2 regions of the Bradyrhizobium sp. 44 genome follow, and region 2 is predicted to be linked to the other one. Evidence: predicted binding sites of a transcription regulator. Region 2 holds the regulator's gene; the other holds the start of a gene.
The links. The regulator LexA, encoded in region 2, represses DNA repair genes until DNA is damaged. The targets are predictions, from matches to a motif close to TGTTCNNNNTGTGTTCNG.
Positions count from the first base shown of each region.

Region 1: IVB41_RS08580 (YifB family Mg chelatase-like AAA ATPase) is a predicted target of LexA. The motif match lies at 6,005-6,022, and genes of this name have one in related genera.

Region 1 covers NZ_JADPIY010000009.1:97,909-113,865, reverse strand. The annotation lists gene IVB41_RS08605 (AI-2E family transporter) at 1-276, opposite strand, end outside; gene IVB41_RS08600 (histidine phosphatase family protein) at 331-960, opposite strand; gene IVB41_RS08595 (PAS domain-containing hybrid sensor histidine kinase/response regulator) at 1,062-3,287, opposite strand; gene IVB41_RS08590 (hypothetical protein) at 3,428-3,895, opposite strand; gene IVB41_RS08585 (hypothetical protein) at 4,014-4,355, opposite strand; gene IVB41_RS08580 (YifB family Mg chelatase-like AAA ATPase) at 4,408-5,946, opposite strand; gene IVB41_RS08575 (PilZ domain-containing protein) at 6,173-6,418, shown strand; gene IVB41_RS08570 (tetratricopeptide repeat protein) at 6,498-7,283, shown strand; gene IVB41_RS08565 (AAA family ATPase) at 7,312-8,601, opposite strand; gene IVB41_RS08560 (CpaD family pilus assembly protein) at 8,598-9,332, opposite strand; gene IVB41_RS08555 (type II and III secretion system protein family protein) at 9,419-10,936, opposite strand; gene cpaB (Flp pilus assembly protein CpaB) at 10,947-11,750, opposite strand; gene gshB (glutathione synthase) at 12,149-13,093, opposite strand; gene IVB41_RS08540 (YraN family protein) at 13,104-13,505, opposite strand; gene rsmI (16S rRNA (cytidine(1402)-2'-O)-methyltransferase) at 13,492-14,442, opposite strand; gene IVB41_RS08530 (penicillin-binding protein activator) at 14,785-15,957, shown strand, end outside.
Region 2 covers NZ_JADPIY010000020.1:298,930-314,886, reverse strand. The annotation lists gene IVB41_RS23665 (hypothetical protein) at 1-125, shown strand, start outside; gene glp (gephyrin-like molybdotransferase Glp) at 345-1,556, shown strand; gene lexA (transcriptional repressor LexA) at 1,733-2,434, shown strand; gene IVB41_RS23650 (hypothetical protein) at 2,917-3,351, shown strand; gene IVB41_RS23645 (ComEC/Rec2 family competence protein) at 3,483-5,762, opposite strand; gene IVB41_RS23640 (DUF2171 domain-containing protein) at 5,858-6,091, opposite strand; gene IVB41_RS23635 (SgcJ/EcaC family oxidoreductase) at 6,177-6,563, opposite strand; gene IVB41_RS23630 (glutamine--tRNA ligase/YqeY domain fusion protein) at 6,583-8,259, opposite strand; gene gltX (glutamate--tRNA ligase) at 8,426-9,853, shown strand; gene gltA (citrate synthase) at 10,050-11,354, shown strand; gene IVB41_RS23615 (ROK family transcriptional regulator) at 11,532-12,710, shown strand; gene IVB41_RS23610 (ABC transporter substrate-binding protein) at 12,768-14,054, shown strand; gene IVB41_RS23605 (carbohydrate ABC transporter permease) at 14,051-14,974, shown strand; gene IVB41_RS23600 (carbohydrate ABC transporter permease) at 14,967-15,824, shown strand; gene IVB41_RS23595 (ABC transporter ATP-binding protein) at 15,835-15,957, shown strand, end outside.

The sequences.
Region 1 (15,957 bases), on a different contig from region 2:
GCGCTGATACAGCTCCCCACCCTGGTCGATGAGCGAGGCGATGACGACCGCCACGGGGATGAGGACCATGACGATCACGACGACGACAGTGAACGATGCGGCGAGGTTGCGCCGTCCCGGAAGCGTTTCGAGAGCGCGGCGATAGAGTGGCGCGAAGATGATCGCCAGAAGCGTGGCCCACAACAACGCGCCGGAGAACGGCCAAAGTACCCACCCGAATGCCAGCGAGATCGCGGCAAGCAAGACGAGGAATGAGCGGTCTTCCGACGTTCTCACGTGTTCCCTAGCCCTTCTGTTGCCAGAGCATGATCCGGACCCGATGTCCGGCCGTCACTTGTCTGCTTTCGCGGTCCAGTCGGCGAGCTTGATGCGTCCTGCAAGGGTTGCGGGACCCGAGCTGCCGGCCTTGTAGATGAAAGCTTCGCCCTCCTGCACGTCCCCGGCATCCTTGCCGAAGGCATCGGCGATGTTGGTCTTGTGGGTGACCAGGACGGTGTTGGTGCCGGCCTTGGGCGGCGCGTCGACGAGCTGCCGCACGGCCTGGCCCGCCTTTGCATTTGCGCCGGTCGGATTTGCCATGCCCGACGCACTCGCGTTGCTGCTGTCCGTCAAGGCGTCGACCGGCTTGACCTCGCGGCCGGAGATCAGTCTGCCCGCCTCGATCGCGCGGTTCAGCCGGCTGGTGTAGACGTCGCCGATCGGGATCGCGAGTTCCTTGATGGCCGTTCCGATCTGGCGCGCCATGTCCCGGCCCTTTTCACTGAGCTGACGCTGGGCGCTCATGTCGTCGAATTTGAAAGGGTAGACATCTTTTTGACTGTCGTCGGTGGCGGTGTGGCGAAACACCAGCACGTAGCCGCCTTGCTTGAGCGAGGCGATCAGTTGCGAGCTATCGGCCGCGGCGGCTTGAGTGGAACCCCAGAGAAGGATCACGAAGGCGAGGCGGCACAGCAAGTTCATGCGAAATCCTCTGTTAAAATGCCCCAGAGGATGGTGACGCGCGACGCGGTCGATTTCAATTGTCGATTGCCGTCCGAGATCGGGTTCCTATGGAATCCGGATCAAACCGCCAGCTGCCGCGCCGCCGCCAGTCCGGCCAGCGCCTCTTCCAGCTTTTCGCGATCGAGCGGCTTGATCAGGAACCCGTTCATCCCTGCTTCAAAGCAGGCGTAGCGATCCTCCACCAGCGTATTGGCGGTGAGCGCGAGAATCGGCGTGTGGTGGCCGCCTTTGGCTCCTTCATGCGCGCGGATTCGTTTTGTCGTTTCGATGCCGTCGAGCTGCGGCATCTGGATGTCCATCAGCACGAGATCATAGGGCGTGCCGGCCGATGACGCGCCGAGCCAGGATTCCAGCGCGGCCTCGCCATGGACAGCAATGACCACGCGGTGGCCGAGTTTCGTCAGCAGCGAGCGCATCAACAGCGCGTTGATCTCGTTGTCCTCGGCGACGAGAATCGACAGGCCTTTCGCCGGTACCGCGCCGGCGGGTTGAGCCGATGGCTCCGGCGCGAGATCGGGCGAGGCGACCTCCGGGGGCAACGAGAGGCGTGCGGCGAGTGAGGCCGCGCGCAGCGGCTTCACCAGGAAGCCGGTGAAGGCCGGCGAGAGTTTCTCGTGGCGCGAGCCGGACGTCAGCAGCACCAGGCGTTGCGTCGCATGGCTGCGTGCGGCTTCGCCGAGGCGGTCGGCGATGGCAGCGCCGAGCGCGCGATCGATCAGCACCGAATGCCATGAGCGTTCCGGAAGCAGCGCTTCCGCCACCGCGGCGTCAGTCACCATGCAGGTCTGGCCGCCCCAGCGCTCCAGCCGCCGCGCGATCAGGGAGGCCTCGATGCCGTCGGCGATCAGCAGGATCGACTTGCCGGTGAGATCGGGGCTCGGGAATGCCGTCTGTTCCGCGCCGGCGAGGGATGACGCCAGCGGTACTGCGACCTCGAAGGTCGCGCCCTTGCCCGGCTCGCTCGTAAGTGTGATGCGGCCGCCCATGCGTTTGACGATGCGCTCGCTGATGGCGAGACCGAGGCCGGTGCCGCCATGGGTGCGGGCGACGCGTTCGTCGGCCTGCTCGAATTCGCGGAAGATGCGCTGTTGCGCGTCGGCTGCGATGCCGATGCCGGTGTCGCGCACCAGAAAACTGATCTCGTTCGGCCAGATGCCGGGCTCGACGATCAGCGCGACGCCGCCGCTCGCGGTGAACTTGATGGCGTTGCCGGCGAGGTTGAGCAGCACCTGGCGCAGCCGCGCGGCGTCGCCGACCACTTCAAGCGGCAGCCGCTCGTCGACATAGGCGGCGATCTCGAGCTGCTTTGCCTGCGCGCGCGGCGCGAGCAGCTCGGTGATGTCCTCGATCAGGGCCGAGAGCGCAAACGGACGCTGCTCGAGATCGAGCTTGCCGGCTTCGATCTTGGAATAGTCGAGCAACTCCTCGATCAGCGCCATCAGCGCTTCGCCCGAGGTCTTCACGGCCTTGGCGTAGGTCGACTGCTCCGGCGTCAGCGTGGTGTCGAGCAGCAGTCCGCCCATGCCGATGATGCCGTTGAGCGGCGTGCGGATCTCGTGCGAGGCCATCGCCAGGAAGCGCGATTTCGCCCGGTTGGCGGCGTCGGCCTGGTCGCGGGCGTCGGACAGCGCACGCTCGGTCTCGGTGCGGTCGGTGACGTCGCGTCCGACGCTCTGCAATTCGGCGGGCTGGCCGGCGTCGAGGCGGACATAGCCTTCGCGCCAGGCGATCCAGCGCGCGCCGAGCGGGGTTGCGATCTTCTGGTCGTGAATGCGCGTGCCGTTGCTCTCGCGGGCGCTGTCGCCCTGCTCCAGAACGTCGAAATCAAAGCGCGTGCCGACCAGCGCGCCGCGCGCCTGCCCGGCAAGCGCGCAATAGGCGTCGTTGGCGAAGGTGATGCGGTCGCTTGTGTCGCGCAGCACGATCAGGTCGCCCTGCTGTTCGAACAGGCTGCGAGCGCGTTCTTCCGCTTCCTTCAGCTCCCAATTGCGGTCGATCAGCGTCTCGTTGTGGGCAGCCAGCGCACGCATCCGCTTGTTGACGAAGCGCAGGCGCATGCTGAGCGTGGCGAGGCCGAGGCAGGCGAGCGCGAACAGGAAGCTGACGCCGATCGCAAACGCATTGGGATCGTAGCCGGACGTCTCGGACCGGCTGCCGGAGACAAATCCATAGGCGCCGCCGAAGGTCGCCGAGAAGATCATGATGGAGCGGATCGCGAAGGCGATTTTTGGGTACTGTCGCCTGAAGCGGCGCATGCGCACCTTGATCCGGAACGTCCGATCCATCGCCACCGACCCGACTCTTTTCTTAAAACGCTGTGCTCGCTGTCAACGACGATGTGCCGCCGACCTTGCGAACAGTTTGAGGCCCTGCGACCGCCTCCAAATAGGGTTGACGAGTTGTTAACGGCGCAGAGCGAGGCGGTTCAAAGCGAAGCGGCCTGGAGATGGCGGTGGCCGCCGCGGGCGCCGACGATCAGCGCCGCCGCCTCGCGCTGGGAGAAGGTCTTCGAGCGCACATAGACGCGGTAATCCGCCGGCCCCTCGCTGGAGAGATAGATCACCTGACCGCCGTCGACGGGCTGCGCGGCAATCGAGATCAGGCGCGTCGAGGGGTTGGCCTGGCAGGACTCCAATTCCAAACCGGGGCCGTCGTCGACGACGGCGAAGTCGGCAGCGTCCGCATCCTCGGTAATCTGAACCCGCACCGTGGCACGCGCGGGATCATCGGTGAAGGCGACATGCACGCCGGCGGTCCAGAACAGCGACGTCAGCTCGACCGAGGTGTCGCCGAGGGCGATGCAGGGATGCGAGACCGATCCGATCTCACTGCGGGCAAACACCGCGGCCGCCAACAGGGGAACAACCGAGGCCAGGATCTTGAAACGCAACATGACACGCTACTCGCCAGGCCCTGTACGGGAACTGATGGGCCTTATGGTTTGCAGAGCGTAAAGGAAACTCGTTACCGCCGGGTTGATGCCGGTATCGGGGGATGAGAGTCTCGGTCGGTTAGGCGCTTTTGTTGGTTTTTCGCTCGACTTCAGTGAGAACCAAATAGCTGTTCTTGCCAAAGCTGATCGCCCAAAGCGCCGCCCAGGCACCCCACCGGTTCCTGACCTCGATCTCGACGGTTTGGCCGGGACTGCTGCGAACGACGAGCGGCTGGCTCCTGCCCCAATCAATGCTCGCATCGATCGTGCAGGTGCCGGCCGGCAGCGTGATCTCCAACACGTCGTTGCGTGCAAGCTTCCCAACGCTGGTCCCGTTGACCCACAGCTCGTACGACCTCAGCCAATCGGCATATTGGGACGCACGAACAAATCTGATGGTGCAGGCATTCGCATCGGTCATGATCAATCTCGGGCATGGTGATGTTGTCGAGAAAGCTGCGGCGGCGCATCGCTCACGCCAGCTGCCGCACATCTTCCGCGAGCGCGCGGTAGGACAGCGCCTCGGCGAGGTGCAGACGGCCGATTTTGTCGGCGCCGTCGAGATCGGCGAGCGTGCGCGCCACCCGGAGCACGCGGTGATAGCCACGCGCCGACAGCCGCATGGTCTCGGCGGCATCGCGCAGGAGCTTCTGGCCTTGCGCATCCGGCTTGGCGATCTCCTCCAGCACCGAGGCCGGCGCTTCGGCATTGGTGCGAACCTTCGGCAGGCCGGCATCCGCGTAGCGCGCGAGCTGGATGTCGCGCGCCGCCGCCACGCGCGCGGCGACTTCGGCTGAGCCCTCTGCCGGCGGCGGCAGGATCAAATCGGCGGCGGTCACCGCGGGAACCTCGATGCGCAAATCGATGCGGTCCATCAGTGGTCCCGAGATGCGGGCCTGGTAGTCGCCGGTGCAGCGATCGATGCGGCCGCGCTTGCAGGCATAGCCGGGCTCGAACGCATTGCCGCAGCGGCAGGGATTCATCGCGGCGACCAGCATGAAGCGCGCGGGATAGGTGACGCGGTGATTGGCGCGGGACACCGAGACCTCGCCGTTCTCCAGCGGCTGGCGCAGCGAATCCAGCACGCGCGGATCGAATTCGGGGAGCTCGTCGAGGAACAGCACGCCCTGATGCGCGAGCGAGATCTCGCCAGGCCGTGCGCGCATGCCGCCGCCGGTGAGCGCGGCCATGCTGGCGGAATGATGCGGCGATCGGAACGGCCGCCGCGCCGTCAGCGCGCCGCCCTCGATCTCACCGGCAACAGAGGCGATCATCGAGACCTCGAGCAACTCGCCCGGTGACAGCGGTGGCAGGATCGAGGGCAGGCGTGCCGCCAGCATCGATTTGCCGGCGCCGGGCGCGCCGATCATGAGCAGGTGATGGCCGCCGGCGGCCGCGATCTCCAGCGCCCGCTTGGCGCTCTCCTGTCCCTTGATGTCGCGCAGGTCGAGCGGCGAGGCAGCGGCTTCATGCACCTTCGGCACAGGCCGCGACAGCACCTGCGTTCCCTTGAAGTGGTTGGCGATCTGGATCAGCGAACTCGCGGCGATGATCTGGATGTCCGGACTCGCCCACGCCGCTTCCGAGCCGCAAGCCGCCGGACAGATCAGCCCCTCCTCGCGCACATTGGCGCCGATCGCGGCGGGAAGAACACCGGCCACCGGCGCGATCGATCCGTCGAGGCCAAGCTCGCCCAGAACGGTGAAGCCGGTCAGCGCATCCGGCGGGATCGCGCCGATCGCCCCCATCAGCCCAAGCGCGATCGGCAGGTCATAATGGCTGCCCTCCTTGGGCAGATCGGCGGGCGCGAGATTGACGGTGATCCGCCGGGCCGGCAGCGCGAGCCCCGAGGCGATCAGCGCCGAGCGGACCCGCTCGCGCGCCTCCGACACCGCCTTGTCCGGGAGACCGACGATCGCGAAGGCCGGAAGACCCGGCGCGACCTGCACCTGCACGTCGACCGCGCGGGCCTCGATCCCCTCAAAGGCGACGGTAGAAACCCGCTGAACCATGTCCGAACCAGCCTGCCCTTTTGCACAATTAGGGGTAGCAGAGCGGGCCGGTTTTTGCAAGAACAATACAGGAACATGCCTAGGAGCCGGGAGGCCCTAACTGATCGTAAACACGACGAAGACACTACGCCTCGAATGCAAGCTGCTCTGCTCAGCACATCCCAACGAATGTCCGCTACTCCTAGGGGTGCGGGATGGGCCGTGGTCTAACGGGTGAACAATTCAAATGCTTGCAAATCGCCGGAGAAGCGAACGACGGATGTGCACGCGGCTCGCCAAGATTCACTTTGGCGCGGGTTCGCTGCCGCGGGACTGCACGATCACGGATATTTCGGATGGCGGCGTGAAAGTGGTGGCGGAGTTCCTGGAAGTGCCGCCGCAATTCACCATCATCTTCGCGCCCGACTATTCCAGGCAGTGCCGCCTGCGCTGGCGCATCGGCTGCGAGTTCGGCGCTGAATTCACCGACTGAGCCGCGCAAGCGCCCCGCCTTAACGGGACTTTAGCGTTAATCGGTAAGCATCTCTGATCAGTCGCCGAGTGATCAGAGTATGTCCAAGCCTTTGTCCGTCGCCTCTCCTCCGGCGAGATATCTGTTTTCCGCGCTTCTGATCCTGGCTCTTGGCGGCTGTCAGACCACTGGCATCGAGGACATCACCGGCGCGCTCGGCGGAAAGTCGGAAACGGCTGGCAAGTCCGATACCAAGCCCGACGTGAGGCCGGACATGGACGCGCTGCGCGAGCGCTATCGCGCCAAGCCTGGCGATCCCAACGTCGCGCTCGAATACGGCAAGGCGTTGCGCCAGACCGGCCAGCGCGCGCAGGCGCTCGCAGTGCTTGAGCAGGCCGTGCTCGCCCATTCCAGCAACAAGGCGCTGCTCGCAGGCTACGGCCGCGCGCTCGCCGACAGCGGCAGTTTCCAGCAGGCGTTCGACGTCCTCGGCCGCGCGCATTCGCCCGAAGATCCCGACTGGCATATCCTGTCGGCGCAGGGCGCCGCGCTCGATCAACTCGGCCGCAACGAGGAAGCGCAGCAATATTACGCCGCCGCGCTCAAGATCGTGCCGGACGAGCCGTCGGTGCTGTCCAATCTCGGACTGTCCTACATGCTGCAGAACAATCTGACGCGGGCAGAGGAAACGATGCGCCGGGCGCACGCGCGCAATCCCGCCGATCTCCGCGTGCGCGCCAATCTCGCGCTCGTGCTGGGACTGGAAGGAAAGCAGGCCGAGGCCGAAACCATCGTGAAGGCCGATCTGTCGCCGGATCAAGCGGCGGCAAAGGTCACGGCGCTGCGGCAGTTGCTGGTGAAGAAGCAGCAGCGGGCGGAGAAGTAACCCGCCCTCGCGCGTCAGGATGCCTTGCTCAGGATGCCTTACGATGCGGGGCTGACCCGCGCCCCGATCGACCCTTCAGCTTCTTCAGCAGCGGCCCGAGCAGCGAGCGCTTTGGCTTCTTCACCTCGCCGCGCCCGGCAAGGCGGTTCGCCATGTTCTGGAACAGTTCGGTGGTGCGGTGGCTTTTGGAGACCTCCGCGATCATCTGGCCGTTGTTGGCCGCGGTCGAGAACAGCTTCGAATCGAACGGGATAACCGCGATCGGCTGGCTCTCCATGGTCTTGGCGAAGGCCTTGACCTCGATCTCCGCACGCTTGGGCATGCCGACCTGGTTGATGCAGTAGAGCGGTGGCCGGTCGTTCGGCCGCGCCGCCTTCAACACGTTCAGCATGTTCTTGGTGTTGCGCAGGTTCGCAAGATCGGGCTCGGCCACGATCACGATGTCGTCCGCGTTGACCAGCGCGCGTCGCGTCCAGCCCGACCATTGATGGGGAACGTCGAGCACGATGCAGGGCGTGGTCATCCGCAGCGTGTCGAACACCGCGTCGAAGGCCTCCGCGCCGAAATCGTAGACGCGGTCAAGGGTGGCAGGCGCGGCAAGGAGGCTGAGACGCTCGGTGCATTTGGAGAGCAGACGCTCCATCAGGGCCGTGTCCGGCCGATCCTGCGACAGCACCGCATTGGCGATGCCCTGCACCGGGTCCTGGTTGTAGTCGAGACCCGCGGTGCCGAAGGCGAGATCGAGATCGATCACGACGGAATCGAGTGCGAGGTCGCGGGCGATGGTCCAGGCCACATTGTGCGCGACGGTGGAGGCGCCGACACCGCCCTTGGCGCCGACCACCGCGATGACGCGGCCGGTGATGATGGTTTCGGACGCCGAGAACAGGCTGCAGATCGAGCGGACGACGTCGAGCGTCTCGACCGGTCCCACCACATAGTCGTTGACGCCGCGGCGGACCAGCTCGCGATAGGGCGCGGTGTCGTTGGGATTGCCGATCACGACCACACGGGTGCCGGGATCGCAGACGCCGGCGAGGTCGTCCAGGCCCTCGAGAATGTCGCGGGTGCCGTCGGATTCGATCACGATGACGTTCGGCGTCGGCATCGTTTCATAGACTTCGATTGCCGCAGCTAGGCCACCGTCCTTGGCGGTGAGATGCGCCTTGGCGAGGCGGCGATCCTGCCCGGCCGCGGTCACCGCGGCGAGCGTCTGCTCGGTCTCGCAAAAGGCCTGCACGGAGATGCGAGGAACCGGCGCAATGTGTTCCTCGGGGTGCTGCGGATCGTCCGCTTCTTCGTCGTGGACGCGTGTCATCTGCCTGTATCGCTGAGTTTGGCCTTGTCGGCGTCTGGATTCATGGTCGCGATCGGCGTGCCCTTGCGATAGCGCTCGAAGGCCACGTCACGCCGTGCGTTATAGGCCGGCGTCTCGGACCGCGGCTGCTCGAGGTCGGCCGGATTGTCGATCATGGCCGCGAGGTTGCGCTGGCTGGCGCAACCCAGATTGAAATAGGGCCGGTTCTCGTTGTAGCCGGGGTCGAGGATGGAGGGGCCGAGATCTTCCGGCCACAGCCCGCAGGGGCCCGCGACCGCGGCGATCCGGGAATAGCTCAGACGGATGGTGGGCAGCAGTCCGGGATCCTCGGGCCGATAGGGATGCTGGACGATGGCACGCGCGGGTACGCCGCCGGAGGCGAGCACGGAACGGATTTCGTGATAGGTCGCTGCCGACGCGCGCGAATTCGCGGCGTTGACGGGGACGTCGACGACGACCGAGCCGGTACCTTCGTGCACCCAGTCCCGGGCAATGCCGGCGACGTCCGCGTGCTGCGCGGCCGAGAGGCCGCCGCGAGCCTTGCCGACGAAGATCACGATCGACTTCTTGGCTTCCTCGACCGCGATCGGGTGACGCTGGCGATAGTCGGTCGGCACCGTCTGGGTGACGACCTCGCCGGTGGTGTTGCAGGCGCCCAGCATGACGGAGAGCCCCGTCAGTGCCAGCGCGACGCTCAACTTGCGACGTCGATCGGCCATGGTCTTCGTCATCGCTTCATCCCCTCGTGCCCCGTCTCTCGCCGTCTCTCGCCGTCTCTCGCCGTCTCTTGCCCCGTTCCCGAGCCGTCCGTTCGTCATCAGTCGATGATGAAGCCGAAATCACCGGGCGAGCCCGCGATCGGATCGACGCGGCGCGCGATGCCATAGAGGCGGTTCATGCGGCCGAGCAGCGCGGTCTGGGCATCGGACGCCGGCGCGAAGCCGTCGTCGGGCCGGGACAGCTCCTTCTGAGCCACCGCGCGCACCACATAGGGCGTCACGATCACCATCAGCTCGGTCTCGTTGTTGACGAAGTCCTGGCTGCGGAACAGCGCGCCGATGATCGGCACCTGGTCGACGCCGGGCAGGCCGTTGATCGCCTGTTTGGTCTGCTGCTGGATCAGGCCGGCCATCGCCATCGAGCCGCCCGAGGGAATTTCCAGCGTCGTTTCGGCGCGGCGGGTCTGGATCGACGGGATGGTGATTGAGTTGGTCGAGTTCGAGGACAGCGCCTGGGTGACCGTGATGGCGCTCTGGTTCGACAGCTCGGACACCTCGGTCATGACGCGCAGGCTGATCCGGCCCTCGCTCAATACCACCGGGGTAAAGTTCAGGGAGATGCCGAACTTCTTGTAGGTGATCTGGGTGGTGCAAACGTGGGTGACGGGATCGCAGGCATAGCCCGACGGAATGGGAAATTCGCCGCCGGCGATGAAGGTGGCGGATTCGCCGGAGATCGCGGTCAGGCTCGGCTCGGCGAGCGTGCGCATGACACCGGCACTTTCCATCGCGCGCATCGTGGCGCTGACGGTCGCGAAGCCCTTGGTGAGCCCGGCGACACCTAATCCGTTGTTGCTGACGATCGGTCCGCCGCTGACCGAGAACGGGTTCGAATTGTTGAAGTTCACCACCGCGGTGCCGGCATTCAGGCTGGCGCTGAGATCGACGCCCAACTGCTTGACGATATCGCGGCGCACTTCGCCGACGACGACCTTGAGCATCACCTGGTCGCGGCCGCGCACGACGATGTTGTTGACCACCTTCTCGGAGCCGCCGACCAGTTTGGCGGCGACGTCGCCGGCCTGCTGGGCCTCGACCGGGCTCGACACCGAGCCGGTGAGCATCACGCTGTCGCCGACACCCTCGATCTGCACGCCCGGCAGCGACTGACGCAGCGCCGTGCGCATGCCGTTGAGATCGCGCTTCACCGCGATGTCGTAGGCGGCGACCTGCTGGCCGTCGGCGGCGAAGAACACGACGTTGGTCTGGCCGACCTGTCCGCCGATGATATAGGCGCGTTGGGCCGAGCGGATCACGGCATTGGCGATCTTGGGATCGGCGACCAGCACGTCCTTGACGTCGCGCGGCAGGTCGATCACGGCGGACTTGCCGACGCCGAGCGACAGGAAGCGCGTCTTCGCCGGTGCAATCGTCCCGACCGGGGACACATCGAGATCCGCTGCTTGCATGGGCGCCTGGTCGCCGACCGGCGCATCCGCGGCGCTGACGACATCGGGGGCTGCGAGCAGCCCCAGGATCAGCATCGTCCCCGTCCAGACCGAGCGCGCGCGATTCCCCCGAATGCGCATGCCCGTCCGATCATCCCCAAAGTTCATCATATCCCCATCACTTCTGTGACGTCAGTTGCCGCGCCTGTACGCCGTAGCGGATTACGTTGACTCCGCCGGACCGCTTGCTCGCCTGGTCCTCGGGCGCGCTGTCGACCGAGTTGACATCGACGATGCTGCGCAGCGCGAGTGTCAGCGTGCCGCCCTGGCGCGCTGCCGATAGCGTGGCGACCTGGTCGGGCTTGAGCTCGAGCGTGACGGTCCTGCCGACGACGGCGTTCTGGCCGTCCTTTTCCTTCGGCGCCTGGTCGATCGCGAGCACGCGGATATTGGTCAGAATCGCCTCGGACAGGATGAGGTCGTTACCGGCGCCCCCGTCAGGATTCTTCAGGCGGCGGGTCAGCACGATGTCGACGCGGTCATTCGGCAGGATGAAGCCGCCGGCGGCAGTCTCGGCTGAAATCTCGGTGGAGACGGCGCGCATGCCAGACGGCAGGATCGCGGCCATGAAGCCGGAGCCGTCGGCCTTGACCAGCTTCTGCTCGCGGATCGGCTCGCCCTGCATCAACGGCACGCGTGCGATCGAGCCTGCGATCTGGATCTGCGCCTCGGGCCTGTTGTCGCGGCGGATGAAGGCGCTGCTCGCGGTCGCCGCCGGCCAGACCTGCCATTGCAGGTCCTCGGGCTTCACGGCTTGACCGAGCTGGATGTCGTTCTTGGCGACCAGGACCTCGACCGTCGGCAGTTTTTCGGCGACGGGGAGAACGGGCGCGGGCTTGTTGTCATAGCCGCTCGCCAGATACGCAGCGACGCCGCCGGCGCCCAGTGCGATGACGAGAACGACAATGCGTGCGGTGTTCATACGCTTCTACTCTTACGCGGGGCACTCGAACCGCACCTGGCGGGTTTCCCGTGTCGATGAGTAGGCAGTAAAAGTATAAGCGGTGTTGCGAGGCCGAATGCGATCGACGGCCGCGCTGTGGTCTTTCGGCAGATGGTGAACGTCGCGTTAGCCGGTCGGCCACTGGCCCCGTAGTTTCACGCAGTTGCGGCCCGTGCGTTCGAATGATGCGCGCCGCGTCATGGTGAATGCGTGGTTAGTGATGTGGCGACGATGACATCGCGCCATCATTCCAGTGAGACGCAACGCAATGCCGCACATCTCCGGTGTCGTCCCGGCCTAGTGCGCAATTGCGCACGGGGGGCCGGGACGACGCGGGAGAGATCGCCGACTACAAGAACGCGGTCATACAAACGCGGTTACTTCGCCCGCTTCGGCTCGATCACATCCCAAAGCTTTGCGGCAACGTCCGGTCCGCCGAGTCGTGCGATGGCGCGGATGCCGGTCGGCGAGGTTACGTTGATCTCGGTGAGGTTGCCGTTGATGACGTCGATGCCGACGAACAACAGCCCGCGCTCGCGCAGCGCCGGGCCGACGGTGGCGCAGATCTCGCGCTCGCGCGGCGTGAGCTCGGTCTCCTGCGCTGCTCCGCCGCGCACCATGTTGGAGCGGAGGTCGTCGGCGGCCGGCACGCGATTCACTGCGCCGGCGAACTCGCCGTTGATCAGGATGATGCGCTTGTCGCCGTGCTTGACCTCGGGGATGAACTGCTGGATCACCCAGGCTTCCTTGAATGTCACCGAGAACATGTCGAACAGCGAGCCGAAATTCATGTCCTGCGGCATCACGCGGAACACCGCCGCGCCGCCATGGCCGTGCAAGGGCTTCATCACGACGGCGCCATGCCTGTCGCGAAACGCGTTGATCTCGTCGAGGTCGCGCGAGATCAGCGTCGGCGGCATCAGCTGCGGAAAGTTCATCACGAACAGCTTTTCCGGCGCGTTGCGCACCGAGGCTGGATCGTTGACGACGAGCGTCTTCGGATGGATGCGTTCGAGAAGGTGCGTCGAGGTGATGTAGGCGAGGTCGAACGGTGGATCCTGGCGCAGCAGCACCACGTCGAAGCCGTTGAGCGCCTCGCGCCTGGGCTCACCCAGGGTGAAATGATTGCCGGGCTCGTCGCGCACGGTGAGCAGCTGAACCGGAGCGACGATCTCCTCGCCGACCATCGAGAGCTTGTCGGGCGTGTAATAGGACAGACCATGGCCGCGCTTCTGCGCCTCCAGGAGCAGCGCAAAGGTGGAATCGCCCTTGATGTTGATGCGGGCGATGGGGTCCATCTGGACGGCGACGTTCAGTTTCATGGTCTGCCTTTCAGGTCGAGGCGTCGAATGCCGCCAACACATGGCGTGGAAGTGACCGCGGCGCAATCAGCATGGCGTCGAATCGCATTTCGAATTCCGTATGCTCGGGATGCGCGACGAGCCAGCCTTGCGCGGCGTCGATGATGCGCTGCTGCTGGCGCGGCGTCACCGCGAAGGCGGCGTCGTCCAGCGTCGCGCGCGCCTTGACCTCGACGAAGGCGATCAAATTGCGGCGGCGCGCCACGATGTCGATCTCGCCGTGCGGCGTGCGGAAGCGTTTGGCGAGGATGCGGTAGCCCTTGGCCATGAGATAGGCCGCGGCGCGGCTTTCCGCGGAAATGCCGGTGCGGAACGCGGCGAGGCGCTCGGGCGATGCGATTTTCGGTTCCGCCGGCGTCTCAGTCTTCGCCATCGCCGCCCCGCAGATCTTTGGCAAGCTCGAGCGCGCGGGCATAGACCTGGCGGCGCGGCCGGCCCGAGAGCGCGACCGCATGCGCCACCGCATCCTTGACGCTGTTCGCGGCGAGCTGCTCGCGCAGGAGGTCGTCGAGCGCGTCCGATGTCAGCATCTCGGCATCGGCCGCAGGCGGAGCGATCACCAGCACGAATTCGCCGCGCGTCTCCAGCGTGTCGGCATCGCGCGCGAGCTCACGCAGCGTCGCGCGCGAAATCTGCTCGTGCAGTTTGGTCAGCTCGCGGCAGATCGCGGCTTCACGGGTCCCCATGATCTCGGCGAGCTCGGCGAGCGTGTCCTGCACGCGATTGCCGGAGTCGAACATCACCAGCGTCGCATCGATGCGCGCAAGCTCGGCCAGGCGCGACTTCCGCGCGGCTGATTTGGAAGGCAGAAAGCCTTCGAAGAAGAAGCGGTCGGTCGGCAGCGCTGCGACCGACAGCGCCGCCAGCACCGAGGACGGGCCGGGCAGCGCGTAGACCGCGTGGCCGGCGGCGCAGACCTCGCGCACCAGCTTGTAGCCGGGGTCCGAGATCAGCGGCGTGCCGGCGTCCGACACCAGCGCGATCGAGCCGCCCTGCGAAAGCCGCTCCAGGATTTTTGGACGGGCCGCTTCCGCGTTGTGCTCGTGATACTGCTTGAGCTGCGCGGAGATGTCGTAGCGCTCGGTCAGACGCCGCGTGATGCGGGTGTCCTCGCAGGCGATGACATCGACCCCGGCGAGGGTCTGCAGCGCCCGTAGCGTGATGTCACCGAGATTGCCGATGGGGGTCGCGACCAGGTGCAGGCCAGGCGCGGCCTTCGGCGCGACAAGCCGATGGGCGTCGATGGAGAAACCGCGCGAGGCGGGCTCCGTAGTCTCAGGTGTATTTATCGGGGACGGCTTTGCGCGCATAATCAGACGAACTTAGGCATGATCCCCGGGACTGGGAACCGGTCCCCGGAAAAAGATCGTGCCTGGCAAGGCAAGGGGCGAGGAAGGACTGGAATGTGATCCATTCGGCATCACATTCCCAAGGGAATGAAGCGTCAGCGCCATATTCGCGGCGGAAACGCCGCCTTGATGCGTGGTGATGGACGGCGGACAGCTAGCCAGAACTTGAGAGGAAGCCGCGTTAAGCGGGCATTATCCTTTTGTTTGAGTTAACTATTTGCCGACAATATGCCTGAATCCACGACTGGTGTCGTGGAGAATATCGTGAGCGGCTGGCGACGGTCGGTCAGAAGAGAAACTGTCATGACGGGCCCGCGTGATCCCAGATCTTCCTTTCCGGAGGAGTCTCCCGTTCAGGGGCCCCTGATGTCAGGGGCGACCCGGCGAAGCGCGCTCGGCCTGTTGCTCGGCGCTCCGCTGCTGTCGGCCTGCGCCGGCGTGCAGCAGAGCCTGAGCCAGTTCTCCAATCCGTTCAGCAGCTCCTCCCCGCCTCCGGCCCAGCCGGCCGGCCCGCCGCAGCAGGCGACGACTGCCGGCACCGGCGGGGTGAAGGTTGCCGTGATCCTGCCGCTCTCGGCATCGGGCAATGCCGGCCTCGCGGCGCAGTCGATGCGCAATGCCGCCGAGATGGCGCTGGCCGAGTTCCAGAATCCCAACATCCAGCTCCTGATCAAGGACGACAATGGCAGCCCGCAGGGCGCGCAGGCCAGTGCGCAGCAGGCGGTCGACGAAGGCGCCGAGATCATCCTGGGTCCGCTGTTCGCGCAATCGGTGCCTGCAGTGGCGCAGATCGCGCGCACGCGCGGCATCCCGGTGATGGCGTTCTCGACCGATTCCAGCATCGCCGGCCGCGGTGTCTATCTCCTGAGCTTCTTGCCGGAGTCCGACGTCAACCGCATCGTCGAATATTCCGCCAGCATCGGAAAGCGCTCGGTCGCCGTGCTCGTGCCCGACAATGCTTATGGCAACGTGGTCGAGGCCGCGGTGAAGGCGGCGGTGCCGCGCCGCGGAGGGCGCATCGTCGCGTTCGAGAAATACGGCGCCGATCGCGCCACGCCGGCCCGGACCGTGGCGCAGCAGCTCGGCAGCGCCGATGCGCTGTTCATCGCCGATGATGGCGACGCCGTCGTCTCGGTCGCCGATGCAATGAGCGCGGCGGGTGCGAATCTGCGCAATATCCAGCTGCTCGGCACCGGCCTGTGGGACAGTCCGCGCGTCTATGCCAGCTCAAGCTTGCAGGGCGGCCTCTACGCCGCGCCCGATCCGGCCGGCTTCCGCGCCTTCTCCGGCCGCTATCGCACCAAATACGGCGCCGAGCCGATCCGTACGGCCACGCTCGCTTATGACGCCGTCGCCCTGGTCGCCGCGCTCGCGCGCACGCAGGGCACCACGCGCTTCTCGCCCGACGTGCTCACCAATCCTTCCGGATTCGCCGGCATCGACGGCCTGTTCCGCTTCCGCGCCGACGGCACCAAC
Region 2 (15,957 bases):
ATTCGGATCTTTCCGCCAAGCTTGTGAGCAAGGCCGCCGACCTGAAATCCCAGGCCGATCCGCTGCCCGACAAGGATCAGGGACCCAAGGCGCCCGACGTAACTCACGGGCAGCCAGGGAGCTGATCGATGCAGGCCGGGGCGCTCGTCGTTCTCGTCTTGCCATGACCATTGTCCTGCCGATCTGGCACGTTCTTCGGATCATGCCGCAACGCGCTTGATCCTGCCTTCCGGAACAATGCGGTGGGATGACTGCACCCGCTCGGCTGTTTTGCCTCTGCGCCCGCGCTCGGCTAGAAGACGTGCGGAACATTCGCCCGAACGTGCCGAGCAGGAGTTTTCGCCGTGGCCTTGATGCCGGTTTCCGACGCGCTTGCCGCGGTGCTGGCGGGTGCAGAGCCGCTGCCGGAGGAAATGATCTCCCTCGACCAGGCCTACCATCGCGTGCTCGCGCGTGACGTCGCGGCGCGGCGCACGCAGCCGCCGCAGGCGATGTCGGCGATGGACGGCTACGCGGTGCGAGCGGCCGATGCCGCGACGATCGATTCGGAGCTCACCATCATCGGCGAAGTCGCGGCGGGCCGACCGTTCGCGGGGATGGTCGGCGCCGGCGAGGCCGTGCGGATCTTCACGGGCGGCGTCGTTCCCGGTGGCGCGGACGCCGTCGTGATCCAGGAGGACACCGTCGCCGCCGGCAAGCGTGTCACGATCAAGGAAGCCGCGATCGCCGGTCGGCACATCCGCCCCGCCGGCGTCGATTTCCGCGAGGGCGACGTGCTCCTGCGCAAGGGAAGCCGTCTCACCGAGCGCGACCTCGCGCTCGCCGCCGGGATGAATCATCCGCACCTTGCCGTTTACGGGCGTCCGAAGGTCGCGATTCTCGCCACCGGCGACGAGTTGGTGATGCCGGGCAGCACGCCCGGCCACGGCCAGATCGTCTATTCCAACGGCTACGCCCTGCACGCGCTCGCCCGCAGCGAAGGCGCCGAGACCATCGACCTCGGTATTGCCGCCGACACGCTGGAGGCCACCACCGCCGGCATCCGCCGCGCCCGTGAGAGCGGCGCCGACATCCTGATCACGACCGGAGGCGCATCGGTCGGCGACCACGATCTGGTCCAGCAGGCACTGCGGGACGAAGGCATCGCGATGGCGTTCTGGAAGATCGCGATGCGGCCAGGCAAGCCGATGATGCACGGGCGGCTCGGCGCAATGGGCGTGATCGGTCTGCCGGGCAATCCCGTGTCGTCCTACGTGTGCGCTTTCCTGTTCATGGTGCCGCTGATTCGTGCCCTGTCGGGCCGTTCAGTGCTTCACCATCGCCGTGAGCGCGCCGTGCTCGGCCGCGATGTCAGCGCCAACGACCAGCGCGAGGACTATCTGCGCGCGCATCTGGAGGAGCGTGACGATGGCACACGCGTCGTTCTTCCCGTCAATCATCAGGACTCTTCGCTGCTTGCGAATCTCGCTGCAGCACAGGTACTTCTCGTGCGCGCACCGTTCGCGCCGAAGGCCGAAGCCGGCACGGCTTGCGAAGTGTTGCGGCTCCCTGTCTGAGCGCCCCGGCAATGCGCGTTCCGCCAACTTTGCTCTGTTCACGGTAAATTAAGCAGTTGCGGAACATGTATCGAACATATAGTGTCCGTTCATGATTTGTTTCGAGCATGTAGCGGCATATTGCCGAATTCAGCGTCTCGGAATCGGACGACATCAACCGGGGGACTTTGGTCGAGATGTTAACGCGCAAACAATACGAGCTTCTGCGGTTCATCAGTGAACGTCTGAAGGAAAGCGGCGTACCGCCCTCCTTCGACGAGATGAAGGATGCGCTCGACCTGCGCTCGAAGTCGGGCATCCATCGCCTGATCACGGCGCTCGAGGAGCGTGGCTTCATCCGACGCCTGCCCAACCGCGCTCGTGCGATTGAAGTCATCAAGCTGCCGGAGCTCCAGGCAGCCGCCGGCAGCCGCCGCGGCTTCACGCCGAGCGTCATCGAGGGCAATCTCGGCAAGGTGCGTGCGAGCTCCAGCCTGCCCGCGGACGACGGCGAACGTCCCGTCGCGGTGCCGGTGATGGGCCGCATCGCGGCCGGCACGCCGATCGAGGCGTTGCAGACCCGCAGCCATACTATCAGCGTACCGCCTGACATGCTCGGCTCGGGCGAGCATTACGCGCTCGAAGTGCGCGGTGATTCCATGGTCGAGGCCGGCATCCTTGACGGCGACATGGCGCTGATTCAGCGCAACGAGAGCGCCGATACCGGCGACATCGTGGTGGCGCTGATCGACGACGAGGAAGCGACGCTGAAGCGCTTCCGCCGTCGCGGCGCCTCGATCGCGCTCGAGCCCGCCAACGCGGCCTATGAGGTCCGCATCCTGCCGCCCAACCGGGTGAAGATTCAGGGCAAGCTGATCGGGCTTTACCGGAAGTACTGATACCGGGAGTGCTTGATACCGGGAGTGCTAGGCGCCTCGCGCGCTTCCGATCGGCATTGCCGGTCAGAGATTGGAGCGGATCATCGTCCGCTCCGGCTGGATAGTCTTTCTGGTTCTGCACAGTCTATCCGGCCCCTCCTCCGGCGCTGGCTCCTCGCGATGCCCACGAAGCAGCACCGCTGCGCGGCCCAAGTGTTCGAGGAAATGGCGGCCAGCGATCGTCCGCAACGTGCGGAATGCGATCGAGCAACCGTTGCAGCCAAGTCGGCAATATCCGGGCCGGCAACATTCGGACACGCGCCTCCCGAATGCATCGCAGCAGGCTTTGTTCCTATTGAATGCGGGAAAGATAATGTGATCGCGGCTTGCGGAAACCAGCCGCAGATTTGCCCACAACCAAGCAGAGCGTTCGTGCTTCCACTCTGATAGAGGCCTGCGCCTCGAAGAGACGCGGGTTGCTATCCCAGCATGAGGAGCACCCGATGTGTGACTACAGCTTGCATGCCGTCGCGTCGCGCCCCGCCGAAGTCGGCGAGACGATCGTCACGACAAGCTTCCGCGGCACCTCGACGCGAGGCTTCGCCTCGGCAGCCGATCCGTCTGTTGCCGTCTGCCTGCTGCCGGGAACGGAGCTCGCCTTCGCCGACGACGTTCGCTACGACAATCGCTGGATTTGGACGCGCACCATCAATTCCCGCGTGGGCAAGTTCGGCAAGATCGACCCGCACGTTCCCGACCGCCATCATGACGCGATCGAATTCCCGGACGGCAAATATGTGCTGGTGACGCAGCTCGTCGAAGGCCAGCGCGCGACCGTGCTGCAACTGCCTGTGACCCAGCCGGTGACGGAGCGCGAGCACAAGGCGCAGGTCATCGCCGACAGGCAGCCGACCGTCACGCGCCTGCCGATCGGCTGACGCAGCCGCCTACGGGGTCGGAGGTCAGGATTGAATTGCCATCGCCGGCCGTGGCCGGCGAGATGGCGTGGTTTGCGCCCAGCGAATCCGAGCAGATGCACCAATCCACTGCATTGCTCCGCACCGTCAGATCAATCGTCGGCCTGCAAGTCGGTCTCCGCCGGCGTTGCGTCCTTGATGCGGGGCGCGATCGCCTTGGGCGCAAGGCTGCCGTCGAAATCACCCTCGCCTGCGCCGGCTGGCAACCAGGGGCGGCTCGCGCCTCTCGCCCTCACCGCCTGAACCGCAAAGCCGTCACCACGCCGCATTAGCGCCAGCGCGCTCTGGCTGGCGAGCCGCTGCCGATCGACCACCATCGCCGCGCAATCGGGCGGCGCGGGACGTGCCGTCACCACCAGCGCGGCCCGACTGCAATCGTCCGCGAGAGCGTCGACGCGTAGCGCCAGCGCGACCAGCCTCCCGTCGGCCAGTGGCGTCACGCAGCCGGATTCGTCACAGGACACGCCGTCGGCCAGAGAGGCTCGGCCGGCATCGCGCGGATCTGCGTCGGCAGCGAGCCATTCCTTGAGCAAAAAGCTGTCCTTGCTCGTCCTGATCAGGTGCAGATATCCGTCCCTGCCCCGCACCGCGACGCTGGCGCCATCCCCGGCAATCAGGATGTCGGGCTGCCGCGCCGACAGTCCCCAGAGGATCGCTGCCAGCAGGACCAGGGCGCCGGACCAGCGTAGCGGCGTGCGCAACAAGCCTAGCACAATGATTCCCAGGCTCGCCGCGATCAGCGGCGTGATCCCGAACGCCGGGATGCGGCCGACCGCGCCCGGCAATGCCGCGACCCAGCGCGAGACCGCGACCATCCACTCGATGCCGATCCCCATCAGCCACCAGAACACGCTGTCCAGCCCGAACGGCGCAGCAAGCAGCCCCAACAATCCCGCCGGCATCACCAGCGCCGAGACCACCGGCATCGCGCCGAGATTGGCAAGCACGCCAAACGGCGTGACACGGTGGAAATGGAAAGCGGCGTAGGGCGTGGTCGCAAGTCCCGCAATCAGCGAGGCCATGAACAGCATCGCGATCTCGCGGCCACCCCACATCGCAATGCGCGCGGTCGCCGAATGGTCCGGCGAGGCAAACAAATTGGGCATGCCGATCTGCACCAAGGCGACGAGCCCGAGCGTTGCCGCAAACGACATCTGAAAACTCGGATGCACCAGTGCTTCCGGCGCGACCGCCAGCACGATCAGCGCGGCGACAGCAAGCGTGCGAAAGGTGATGGCGCGGCGATCGACCATCACCGCGATCAGCACTACCGCCGTCATGAAGAACGATCTTTGCGTTGCGACCTCCGCGCCCGACAGCAGCAGGTAGAACGCAGCAGCGACCAGCGCGGCGGCCGCCGACCATTTCTTGATGGCGAAGCCGGCCGCAAGTCCCGGGATCAGAGCGAGCAGCGCCCGCACCGCGAAGAACACGACACCGGCAACGACGGCCATGTGATAACCGGAAATCGAGAGCACGTGGCCGAGACCGGAGATGAACATCGCATCGTTGACGGGCGTGGTGATCGCATCGCGCCGCCCGGTAAGCAGCGCGGTCGCGATCGCCCGGTTGTCGCCGTCGAGCGTCGCCCGGATGCGGGCATCGATCGCATCGCGCAGGCCTTGCATGAAGGCCGCATAACGCAGCCGCAAGCCGGCCGTCTCAGGCGGCGGCGCCACCGTGATCGCGCCCATCGCGAAGCCGGAGGCGCCGATGCCCTGGAAGAACATGTCACGCGAAAAATCGTAGCTGCCGGGCCGCACCGGCGCGAGCGGCGGCATCAGCCGTGCCTTCAGCTGAACGAAGCTACCGACCTCCGGCGCGGTGCCTTTGCGGACCGACAGGCGCACGCGCTCAAGCCTGACGTCGCTGCGTTGCGCCTCCATCGCAGTGACGCGCAGCACGAAACGATCGGTACGCTCGCGGATGTCGCGAGCCTCGACAAAGCCCGACAACGACACCGAATAGAGCGCCTTTGCCAGTACCGGGTGGGCGATGCGCACCGTCTTCCAGGTCGCGACGGCAAAGCCGGCCGCGACCGCCGCGATCATGATGGCTGGGGCGAACAGCCGGCTCCGCCGCAACAGAGCCGCGCCAAGCAGGAGTGCAATGGCGGTCGTGGCAACGACCCACAGTACTGGCTCGTGATCGGCAGAGAAATAAAGCGCGATGCCACAGCCAAACGCGACGGGCACCCACGGCAACAGCCGCCCGGCGCCAGCCTCGGCGCGCAGCCACGCCTGCAAGGTCTCGGCCAGCGATGTCCAGAGGTCGAGACCTGCAGGCGCAAGGCCGCCCGCAGACGATGTGCGGCCCGCGGGCCACGTCCCCGCGATCCCCTGCGACCGTACCGGCCGGCCCGGCTCCGCCATTCCCTGCACTCGATGATACGCAACGAAGTCAGAAGCTACCGGAACGTGCAGGCGGGTGGATAGCGGTACGGATCAGGAACGGAAGGGCGCGACCGCTACTTTTCCTCTTCCATCGTCACGGCGACATCGGCCTTGGCCGACAGCCGGACCTTGTTGCCCTCGATATCGGCGACGAGGCCCTTGTCGATGAAGTGATGATGCCCCTTGTGGCTGCCCTCGCCGCTGTCCTTCTTGGTCAGCTTGATGCGATTGCCTTCGACCTTGTCGACGGTGCCGATGTGGACGCCGTCGGCGCCGATGACTTCCATATGCTCTGCGATGTTCTGCATGGTGGGTTCCTTATTGGGCCCACCCCAACGCGCGAGGTGCATGTTCGTTCTCTCACGAGGATGACGAAGCCGTGTGCTCCACCGGTCAGATCAGCGGCGCCTGCGACGAAGCATGGTGATTGACGATCTTCCAGTCGCCGTCCTCGCGCATGATGACCCAGCTCATCTTGACCGAGAAATCGGGGCGTTCGCCGGCGAGATCGAACGAGATGCGCGCGGCCATATTGATCAGATCAGGACCTGCCTGCGCCGCCTTCACCTCGGAAAATAACGCGCTCGGCTTGCGCCAGCGTGGCAGGCCGTTGAAATAGTCTGCGACGCCGTCCCTGCCCCGGTAGAGGTTTGGGTTGGAGCCGAAGAAGAACGCATTCCTCGCATAGAGCGATGAGAGCGCGGCCGCATCGAGCGTGGCGAAGCCGGCGCGCCATTTCGCGATGATGGCGGAAACGATGGCGTCGGCTTCGTTGCTCATTGTGGTCTCGCAGCTCTTTTCAGCCTTTGGCAACTTCCTTCGCGAACGTGTCGCGCAGGCCGATGGTCCTGGAAAATACCGGTCTGTCGGGCGTCGAGTCCTTGTCGCGCACGAAATAGCCCTGGCGCTCGAACTGCATCGGCTCGGTCGAATTGCTTTCCGCGACTGATGCTTCGATCCGGGCGTCAGCCAAAATCTCGAGCGACTGCGGATTGAGGTCGGCAGCGAAGTTCGAGGCGTCCGGGCTCGGATTGGCAAACAGCTGGTTGTAGATGCGGATTTCCGCGGGCACGGATGTTGCCGCCGACAGCCAGTGCATGGTGGCCTTGACCTTGCGGCCATCGGGCGCGTTACCGCCCTTGGTCGCGGGATCGTAGGTGCAGCGCAGCTCCACCACCTCGCCGGCATCGTTCTTGATGACGCCGGTGCACTTGACGAAATAGGCGTAGCGCAGCCGCACCTCGTTGCCCGGCGACAGACGGAAGAACTTTTTCGGCGGGTTCTCCATGAAGTCGTCCTGCTCGATATAGAGCTCGCGGCCGAACGTGATCTTCCGGGTGCCGGCAGAGGGATCGTCAGGATGGTTGATCGCCTCGAGCTCCTCGGTCTGCCCTTCCGGATAGTTCTCGATCACGACCTTGAGCGGCTTCAGCACCGCCATCCGCCGCTGCGACGTGCGGTTGAGCTCCTCACGGATGCAGAACTCGAGCATACCGACGTCGACAACGCTGTTGGCCTTCGCCACGCCGATGCGCTTGACGAATTCGCGAAGGGCGGCCGGCGGCACGCCGCGGCGGCGCATCCCCGCCATGGTCGGCATGCGCGGATCGTCCCAGCCCGCGACATGGCCCTCGCGGACGAGCTGGGTCAGCACGCGCTTGGACAGCAGGGTGTAGGTCAGGTTCAGCCGCGCGAATTCGTACTGGTGCGGCTTCGAGGGCACCGGCAGCTTCTCGATGAACCAGTCATAGAGCGGCCGATGGTCCTCAAACTCCAGCGTGCAGATCGAGTGCGTGATGCCTTCGATCGCGTCCGACTGGCCGTGGGCATAGTCGTAGCTCGGATAGATGCTCCACTTGGTCCCGGTGCGCGGATGGTGCGCATGCAGGATTCGGTACAGCACGGGGTCGCGTAGATTGATGTTGCCCGCACCCATGTCGATCTTGGCCCGCAGCACGCGCGCGCCGTTCGGGAATTCGCCCGCCTTCATGCGACGGAACAGGTCGAGGTTTTCGTCCACGGTGCGATCGCGGAACGGCGAGTTCTTGCCGGGCTCGGTCAGCGTGCCGCGCGCAAGACGGATCTCCTCCTGGGTCTGGTCGTCGACATAGGCGAGCCCGTCTCGGATCAGCTGCTCCGCCCATTCATAGAGGCGGTCGAAATAGTCCGAAGCGAAGAACAGGTTCTTGCCCCAGTCGAAGCCGAGCCAGCGCACGTCGGCCTGGATGGAATCGATATATTCCTGCTCTTCCTTGACCGGATTGGTGTCGTCGAAGCGCAGATGGCAGCGGCCCGGAAACTCCTGGGCGATGCCGAAATTGAGCGCGATCGACTTGGCGTGGCCGATATGGAGATAGCCGTTCGGCTCCGGCGGGAACCGGGTCACGATCTCCCGGTATTTGGCCTGATCGAGGTCGGCCTGGATGATGTCACGAATGAAATCGCGCCCAACCTCAGTCGCCACCGGTTCTGTCATTACGAAAATCCTGTAGGGAAATCAGCGGCCCTTCTGCCAAATTCCCTTGGCTGAGCCAAGGGCTTAAGCAAGGTCTCAAGCAACCCTTGGCGGTCCGCTGCCGGGCTTTAGTTATGCTCCGGTCCTGTTATATACCACCGCCTCCAATGCATAGGCCCTGCCAAGAATGACCTCTCCCGTCGTCACCCGCTTCGCTCCCTCGCCGACCGGCTTCCTCCATATCGGGGGCGCGCGCACGGCGCTGTTCAACTGGCTCTATGCGAAGAAGCACGGCGGCAAGATGCTGCTCCGGATCGAGGACACCGACCGGGAGCGCTCCACGGAGGCGGCGATCGGCGCCATCCTTGACGGCCTGAAATGGCTGGAGCTCGGCTGGGACGGCGATGTCATCTATCAGTTCAGCCGCGCCGCTCGCCACCGCGAGGTCGCCGAGCAGCTGCTCGCCGAGGGCAAGGCCTATCGCTGCTACGCCACCGCCGAGGAGCTCACCGCGATGCGCGAGAAGGCGCGCGCGGAAGGCCGCACCCGCCTCTATGACGGCCTGTGGCGCGACAGCGATCCGGCGACGGCCCCGACCGACGTGAAGCCCACCATCCGGCTCCGTGCGCCTCAGACAGGCGAGACCGTGATCGAAGACCAGGTCCAGGGCCGCGTGGTCTGGCAGAACGAAAATCTCGACGACCTCGTCCTGCTGCGCGGCGATGGCAACCCGACCTACATGCTCGCGGTGGTGGTCGACGACCACGATATGGGTGTCACCCATGTCATCCGCGGCGATGACCATTTGATCAACGCGGCCCGCCAAAAGCAGATCTACGACGCGATGGGCTGGACGCTGCCGAGCATGTCCCACATCCCCCTGATCCACGGCCCGGACGGTTCGAAGCTCTCCAAGAGGCACGGCGCGCTTGGCGTCGACGCCTACCGCGCCATGGGGTACCTCCCGTCCGCGCTCCGCAACTATCTCGTCCGGCTCGGCTGGAGCCATGGCGACCAGGAAATCTTCTCGACCGAGGAGATGATCGCGGCGTTCGACCTCGCCAGCGTCGGCCGCGCAGCAGCGCGCTTCGATTTCGCCAAGCTGGAAAACCTCAACGGCCACTACATCCGCAATGCCGACGATCAATCACTCGTGAAGATGTTCGAGGACGTGCTCGACCACGTCGTGCCCAGCCGCGACGAGCTTAAGGCCAAGTTAAACGACACCACGCGCGCGCAGCTGCTGAAGGCCATGCCGGCCCTGAAGGAGCGCGCCAAGACGCTGATCGAGCTGATCGACGGCGCCTATTTCATCTTCGCGGACCGGCCGCTGGAGCTTGATCCGAAGGCGGCAGCGCTGCTGACGCCTGAGAACCGCAAGCTGATCGGCCAGCTTCATTCCGCGCTGGAGAAAGTCGAGATGTGGAGCGCGGCCAATGCAGAAGCCGCGCTGCGCGCCTTTGCCGAGGAAAATAGTCTCAAGCTCGGCGCGGTCGCCCAGCCGCTGCGGGCGGCGCTGACGGGACGGACGACGTCGCCCGGCATATTCGAGGTTTTGGACGTCCTGGGACGCCAGGAAAGCCTGGGCCGGCTTAAAGATCAGGCCACGGAATAGGCCTAGGACCGCGCTAAGGACCCGGGCCCAAGGACCAGGCTACGACGTAAGTCGACCATGCGTGGCGCCATCTTGCAGCGCACACAGCAATAATATACCCATCTCAGCCGTACCTTCTGGAACATCCGGCCTGCCCCGCGATATCTCATCGGGGCCTCCGGGTCCGGCCCGTTTCACCATACATCGGGGACCTCTGATGGACGCAAAACCAAGCAATAAGACCGCCACACTGACGGTCGGAAACAAGAATTTCGATCTTCCGATCCACAGCGGCAGCGTCGGGCCCGACGTCATCGATATCGGCAAGCTCTACGGCCAATCCGGCCTGTTCACCTACGACCCGGGCTTCACCTCGACCGCGAGCTGCCAGTCCAAGATCACCTATATCGACGGTGACGCGGGCGTGCTGGAATACCGCGGCTATCCGATCGAGCAGCTCGCCGAGAATGGCGACTTCCTCGAGACCTGCTATCTGCTGCTGTTCGGGGAGCTTCCGACCGCCGCGCAGAAGAAGGATTTCGACGACCGCGTGATCCATCACACGATGGTGCACGAGCAGATGGCCCGCTTCTTCCAGGGCTTCCGCCGCGACGCCCATCCGATGGCGATCATGGTGGCGGCTGTCGGCGCGCTCGCCGCGTTCTATCACGACTCAACCGACATCAACGATCCGAAGCAGCGCATGATTGCCTCCATGCGCATGATCGCCAAGATCCCGACGCTGGCTGCGATGGCCTACAAGTACACGGTCGGCCAGCCCTTCGTGTATCCGAAGAACTCGCTGAAGTTCGCCGAGAACTTCCTGCATATGTGCTTCGCCGTGCCGTGCGAGGACTACAAGATCAACCCGGTGCTTGCGGATGCACTGGACAAGATCTTCATCCTGCACGCCGACCACGAGCAGAACGCCTCGACCTCGACGGTGCGTATCGCCGGCTCCTCCGGCGCCAACCCGTTCGCCTGCATCGCCGCCGGCATCGCCTGCCTGTGGGGCCCGGCGCATGGCGGCGCCAACGAAGCAGCGCTGGCGATGCTCGCCGAGATCGGCTCGGTCGACAAGATCCCCGAGTTCATCGCCAAGGTGAAGGACAAGAACTCTGAAGTCCGCCTGATGGGCTTCGGTCACCGCGTCTACAAGAACTACGATCCGCGCGCCAAGATCATGCAGAAGATGTGTCACGCCGTGCTCAAGGAGACCGGCCATGGCGACGATCCGATGCTGAAGGTGGCGCTCGAGCTCGAGAAGATCGCGCTCAGCGACCAGTACTTCATCGACCGCAAGCTCTACCCGAACGTCGACTTCTATTCGGGCATCACGCTGAAGGCGATGGGCTTCCCGGTCTCGATGTTCACCGTGCTGTTCGCGGTCGCCCGCACCGTCGGCTGGATCAGCCAGTGGAGCGAGATGATCGAGGATCCGCAGCAGAAGATCGGCCGTCCGCGCCAGCTCTACACCGGCGTCACCCGCCGCGACTACGTCGCGATCAAGGACCGGAAGTAAGTCGAGCCATCACGGCTTTCGAAGCGGCGCCATCTCCGGATGGCGCCGCTTTTTGTTTTGCGCCGATACAATCTTGCTGCCGCGCACAACAACAAGTCGGCGCAATGCCTCGGCCGGCGCTTGACCTCGAAACGCTTCGCGCGCAAATTCTTACTCTAAGTAAGAATGACGACAGGGATGGAAATGCCGGAGCAGCCGAGAAGTCGGCGGCAGACGCGTGCTGCCATTTTGACTCATCTGCTTCAGTCAGGCGGGTCGTTTCGGCCGCCGCTGGCCAAGGCCGTGCGCCTGTCGGAAGCGAGCCTGTCGCGCATCCTGTTCGACCTGAAGGCCGAAGGCCTGATCGAGGAAGTGCGGCGCCCTGCCCCTTACGTCGGTGGCCCGACGGGCCTCGTGTCGCTCGATGGCGAGGTGGCGCTCGCGGCGTTTGAGCTGACCACCCAGCGGCTCAGCGCCGGCGTCGGGGGCCTGTCGGGCGAACTGCACCACACCTGGCATGTGCCGCTACCGAAGACGCCGACCGTCGCGACCGTCGGCCGGGCGTTTCGCGAGGCGATGACATTGCTGCACGACTGGACGCGGGGCCGACGCATCCCCCTCGCGCAGATCGGCGTCTCCATTCCGGGTCTCGGCCGGCTGGGCGCGTCAGGCAATCCGATCATCCCCTGCGACGTCGGGCGCATCGGTGAGATGTTCGGCGAGAATTTTGCCGGCGTGCCGGTCGAGTTCACCAATTCGGTCGTCGCGCACGCCATCTTTCACCGTTGCCGCACGGAGAACTATCCATTCAGCGGGGCGCATCTCTTCGTCTTTGTCGGTCAGGGCGTCGCGGGCACCTGGATGGATGATCCGATCGAGGACGATGCTCTCCAGCCGGTCGAGCTCGGCCACATGGTGTTCGGAGCCGACGGACCAATTTGCCGCTGTGGTCATCATGGCTGCGTCGAGGCCTATACGTCGCTTCCGGCCCTGGCCGAGCTTCTTGGCGTCGCGGAAGCCGAATTGCTTCAGCTCGGCAGCGAATGGGTGACCGCGATGCCGCTCTCATCGCGCGTGCAACAGGAATTGCGCCGGCGGCTATTCCGGCTTGGCCTTGCGATCGGCAATACGCTGAACGTGAAGCCCCGCAAGGGCGTCGCGATCAGCGGCTGGCCGTCGCTTCTCGCCGAGGACGATCGCAACGCGCTCGTCGAGGGGATCGACGCCTGTCTGTTGGGCGGCCGCAAGCACGCGCAAGTGTCGCTCGCTTTCGTGCCGCCGTCGAATGGCAACGATCCGCGGGCGGCGCTGGCGTTCGCGGCTTTCTGCCTCGCTTGCCGCGGCGGCATGCCGGCCGCATCGAGCGAGGCCGCCTGAGATACCTGATGCCGCGCGGCGCTCGCGCGAAAGAGTTCACACCGGGAGGAACTTGCCATGCCGATCACGACAACAAGGCGCCAACTGCTCGCCGGATCTGCGGCCGCGCTCGCGCTGCCGGCATTTGCCCGCGCGCAAGGCGCGATCAAGCCGCGTCTGACTGCGATCTCGCAATGGTCCGCAGGCAGCGACGGGGCGGCCATCACGGCGCTTGGCAAGAAGTTCGAGGAGAAAGGCGGAGTTTGGCAGCACTCGCCCGTCCCCGGCTTCACCACCGAGATGATGAACAAGCTGCGTGCCCAGATCATGGCCGGCGATCCACCGGCCTGCTCGCAGCTCAAAGGTCCCGAGATCGCCGCCTGGTCCAAGATTGCCCCGACCGTCGATCTCGACGCCGTCGTCGCTGCCGCCGGCTACGAGAAGGTTGTCGCTCCGGACCTTGCGAAATTGCACAAGCCGGGGGGAAAGTGGATTGCGCTGCCGTTGCAGATCTACAGCACCAACATGCTGTTTCTCTCCAAACGCGCGATGGACAAGGCCAAGGCCGACAAGATTCCCGTCACATGGGCTGAGTTCAACGACCTCGCCGAGAAGATGAAAGCAGGCGGAGTCCCCTATCCCATCGCCAACGGTGGCACCCGCGCAGACGACGGCCAAAAATTCGAGGCCGCTTTGGCGGGCATCAGTCCCACTGCCTACCGCGCAGCCATCATGAACCTCGACAAGAAAGCCCTGGAGGGCCCCGAGATAAAGGCGGCCTTCGTACAGGTGCGCAAGATTGCCGACTGGATGGACCCCAACGTCGGCGCCCAGCACTTTTCGACCAACCTGAAGCGCTTCGTCGACGGCGACATGGGCATGATGATCATGGGCGGGTGGGCGCAGGGCGTCTTGCGCAACGCCGGCTTCAAGTTCGAGGACTTCATCATCGCCCCGGGGCCGAGCGACAATAGCAAGCCGGTCTTCCTGTTGAATGCCGATGCCTTCATATTCTGGCAGCGCAAGGAGCCCGATTTGCAAGCCGGCCAGACGCTGATGGCCCAGCTCGTCATGGATCCAGCGATCCAGACCATGTATTCGCAGATCACGGGATCGATACCCGTGCGCACCGATGTCGATCTGTCGGGCGAAGGCTGGTCGGACGGTCAACGGCGGACCGCAGCAGCCCTGAAAGACGCGATCGCCAGCAATCAGGCCGTCCTCAGCCTTGCGCACAACATGGCACAGGAAAACGGCATGACCGCAGCGATCATCGACGTGATCACGGAGTACGTGAAGAACAAGACAATCAAACCGGAGCAAGCGGCCATACGCCTCGCCGACGCCGTCGAGAGCTCACGTTGACGATCGCCGTCTCGACAACACCGGGCCGGCCGGCGGCCGCTGACTGGGTACGCCGGCTGCCCGAATATTTGACGATCTGGGTGCCGCTGCTGTTGTCCGCCGCGCATCTCATTGCGTTTACGCTGTGGACGATCTGGATATCGTTCACGCCGTCCACTCTGGTCCCGGTCTCGGGCTGGGTCGGTTTGCGCAACTATTCTTCGGTTGCAGCATCGCGGAACTGGCAGATTGCCTTGGACAATCTGCTGCTGTTTGGCGGCGCCTTCGTGTTGCTGAGCCTGGCGACCGGCCTCATCCTTGCGATCCTGCTCGATCAGCGCATTCGCGGCGAGAACCTGCTGCGGTCTATCTTTCTCTATCCTCTGGCGGTGTCATTCGTGGTCACCGGCACGGTCTGGAGTTGGCTGCTCAATCCTGGCCTCGGAATCCAGAAGCTGGTCCGCGACCTCGGCTGGACCTCCTTCCGGTTCGACTGGCTGATCGACCGCGATATGGCTATTTGGACCATCGTTATCGCTGCGATCTGGCAATCCTCCGGTTTCGCCATGGCGCTGTTCCTGGCCGGCCTCCGCTCCGTCGACGCCGACCTGATCAAGGCCGCGCAGATCGACGGCGCCGGACCGATCCGAATGTACCGGCGGGTCATCCTGCCGACCCTTTGGCCGATCACCATCACCGTCATCGTCATCCAGCTGCAGTTCGCGATTTCGACCTTCGACCTCGTCCGCGCGCTCACCAACGGCGGACCCGGGATCGCGACCCAGCTGCCGGCCCTCGTCGTCTACGACCTGATGTTCCAGCGCAGCCTGCTCGGACGGGGAGCGGCGGCGGCAGTGCTCATGTTGCTCATTCTTCTCGCGGTTTTACTGCCCTATGCAGCGTGGCGCTATGTCCAGCGGCGGCGGGCGATCCATGCGTGAGCGAACCATCGCGCCAGGCCGGATCCTGATCTATCTCGTCGTCTCGCTGGTCGCTGCAGCGTGGCTCGCGCCATTGGCTGTTGTCGTCCTGAATTCGCTCCGTACCAACGAGGAGATCGCGCAGGCCTCTATGATCGGCTGGCCGAAGCAATGGGCATGGAGCAACTACGCCGCGGCCTGGAGCGGTTTCTGCGTCGCCGAGACCTGCGCCGGCATCCGGCCGTACATGCTGAACTCCGCGCTGGTCACGATCCCCGCGACGATTTTCTCGACCCTGCTTGGTGCTGTCGCCGGTTACGCCATATCGCTCTGGCGCTTTCGCGGCGATAGCTGGATCTACGGCATCGTGACTCTTGGGCTCTTCCTTCCCCAGCAGATGCGCTTGCTTCCCTGGACCATCGTGTTGCGCGATACGGGCCTGATGAATACGCTGACTGGCCTGGTCGTGATCCATACGATCCAGGGGCTCTCCTTTACCGTCTTGTTCTGCCGAAACTACTACACTGCCATCCCGCAGGATTTGATAAGAGCTGCGCGCATCGATGGCGCCGGGTTCTTTCGTATTTTCTGGCGCATCATCCTGCCACTCTCGCCGCCTATTCTGGTCGTCACCGTGATCTGGCAGTTCACGCATATCTGGAACGAGTTTCTCTACGGCGTGACATTCACGACCGGTCAGCAGCAGCCGGTCACCGCCGCGCTGATCGCGCTATCCGCCGCGGTCGCCGACATCCCGCAGCATGGCGTGCAAAGCGCGGCGGTGATGATCGCCGCCCTGCCGACCCTGCTGATCTATCTGATCGGCGGCAAGTATTTCGTGCGCGGCCTCACCGCCGGGGCCGTGAAATGATCGGAATGTCATGGCAGCTCTAAGCATTCGCTCCCTGTCCAAGCGCTACGCCAATCTGGAGGTGCTGAAGGGCATCGATCTCGACATCGAGAGCGGTGAATTCACCGTGCTCGTCGGTCCATCCGGCTGCGGC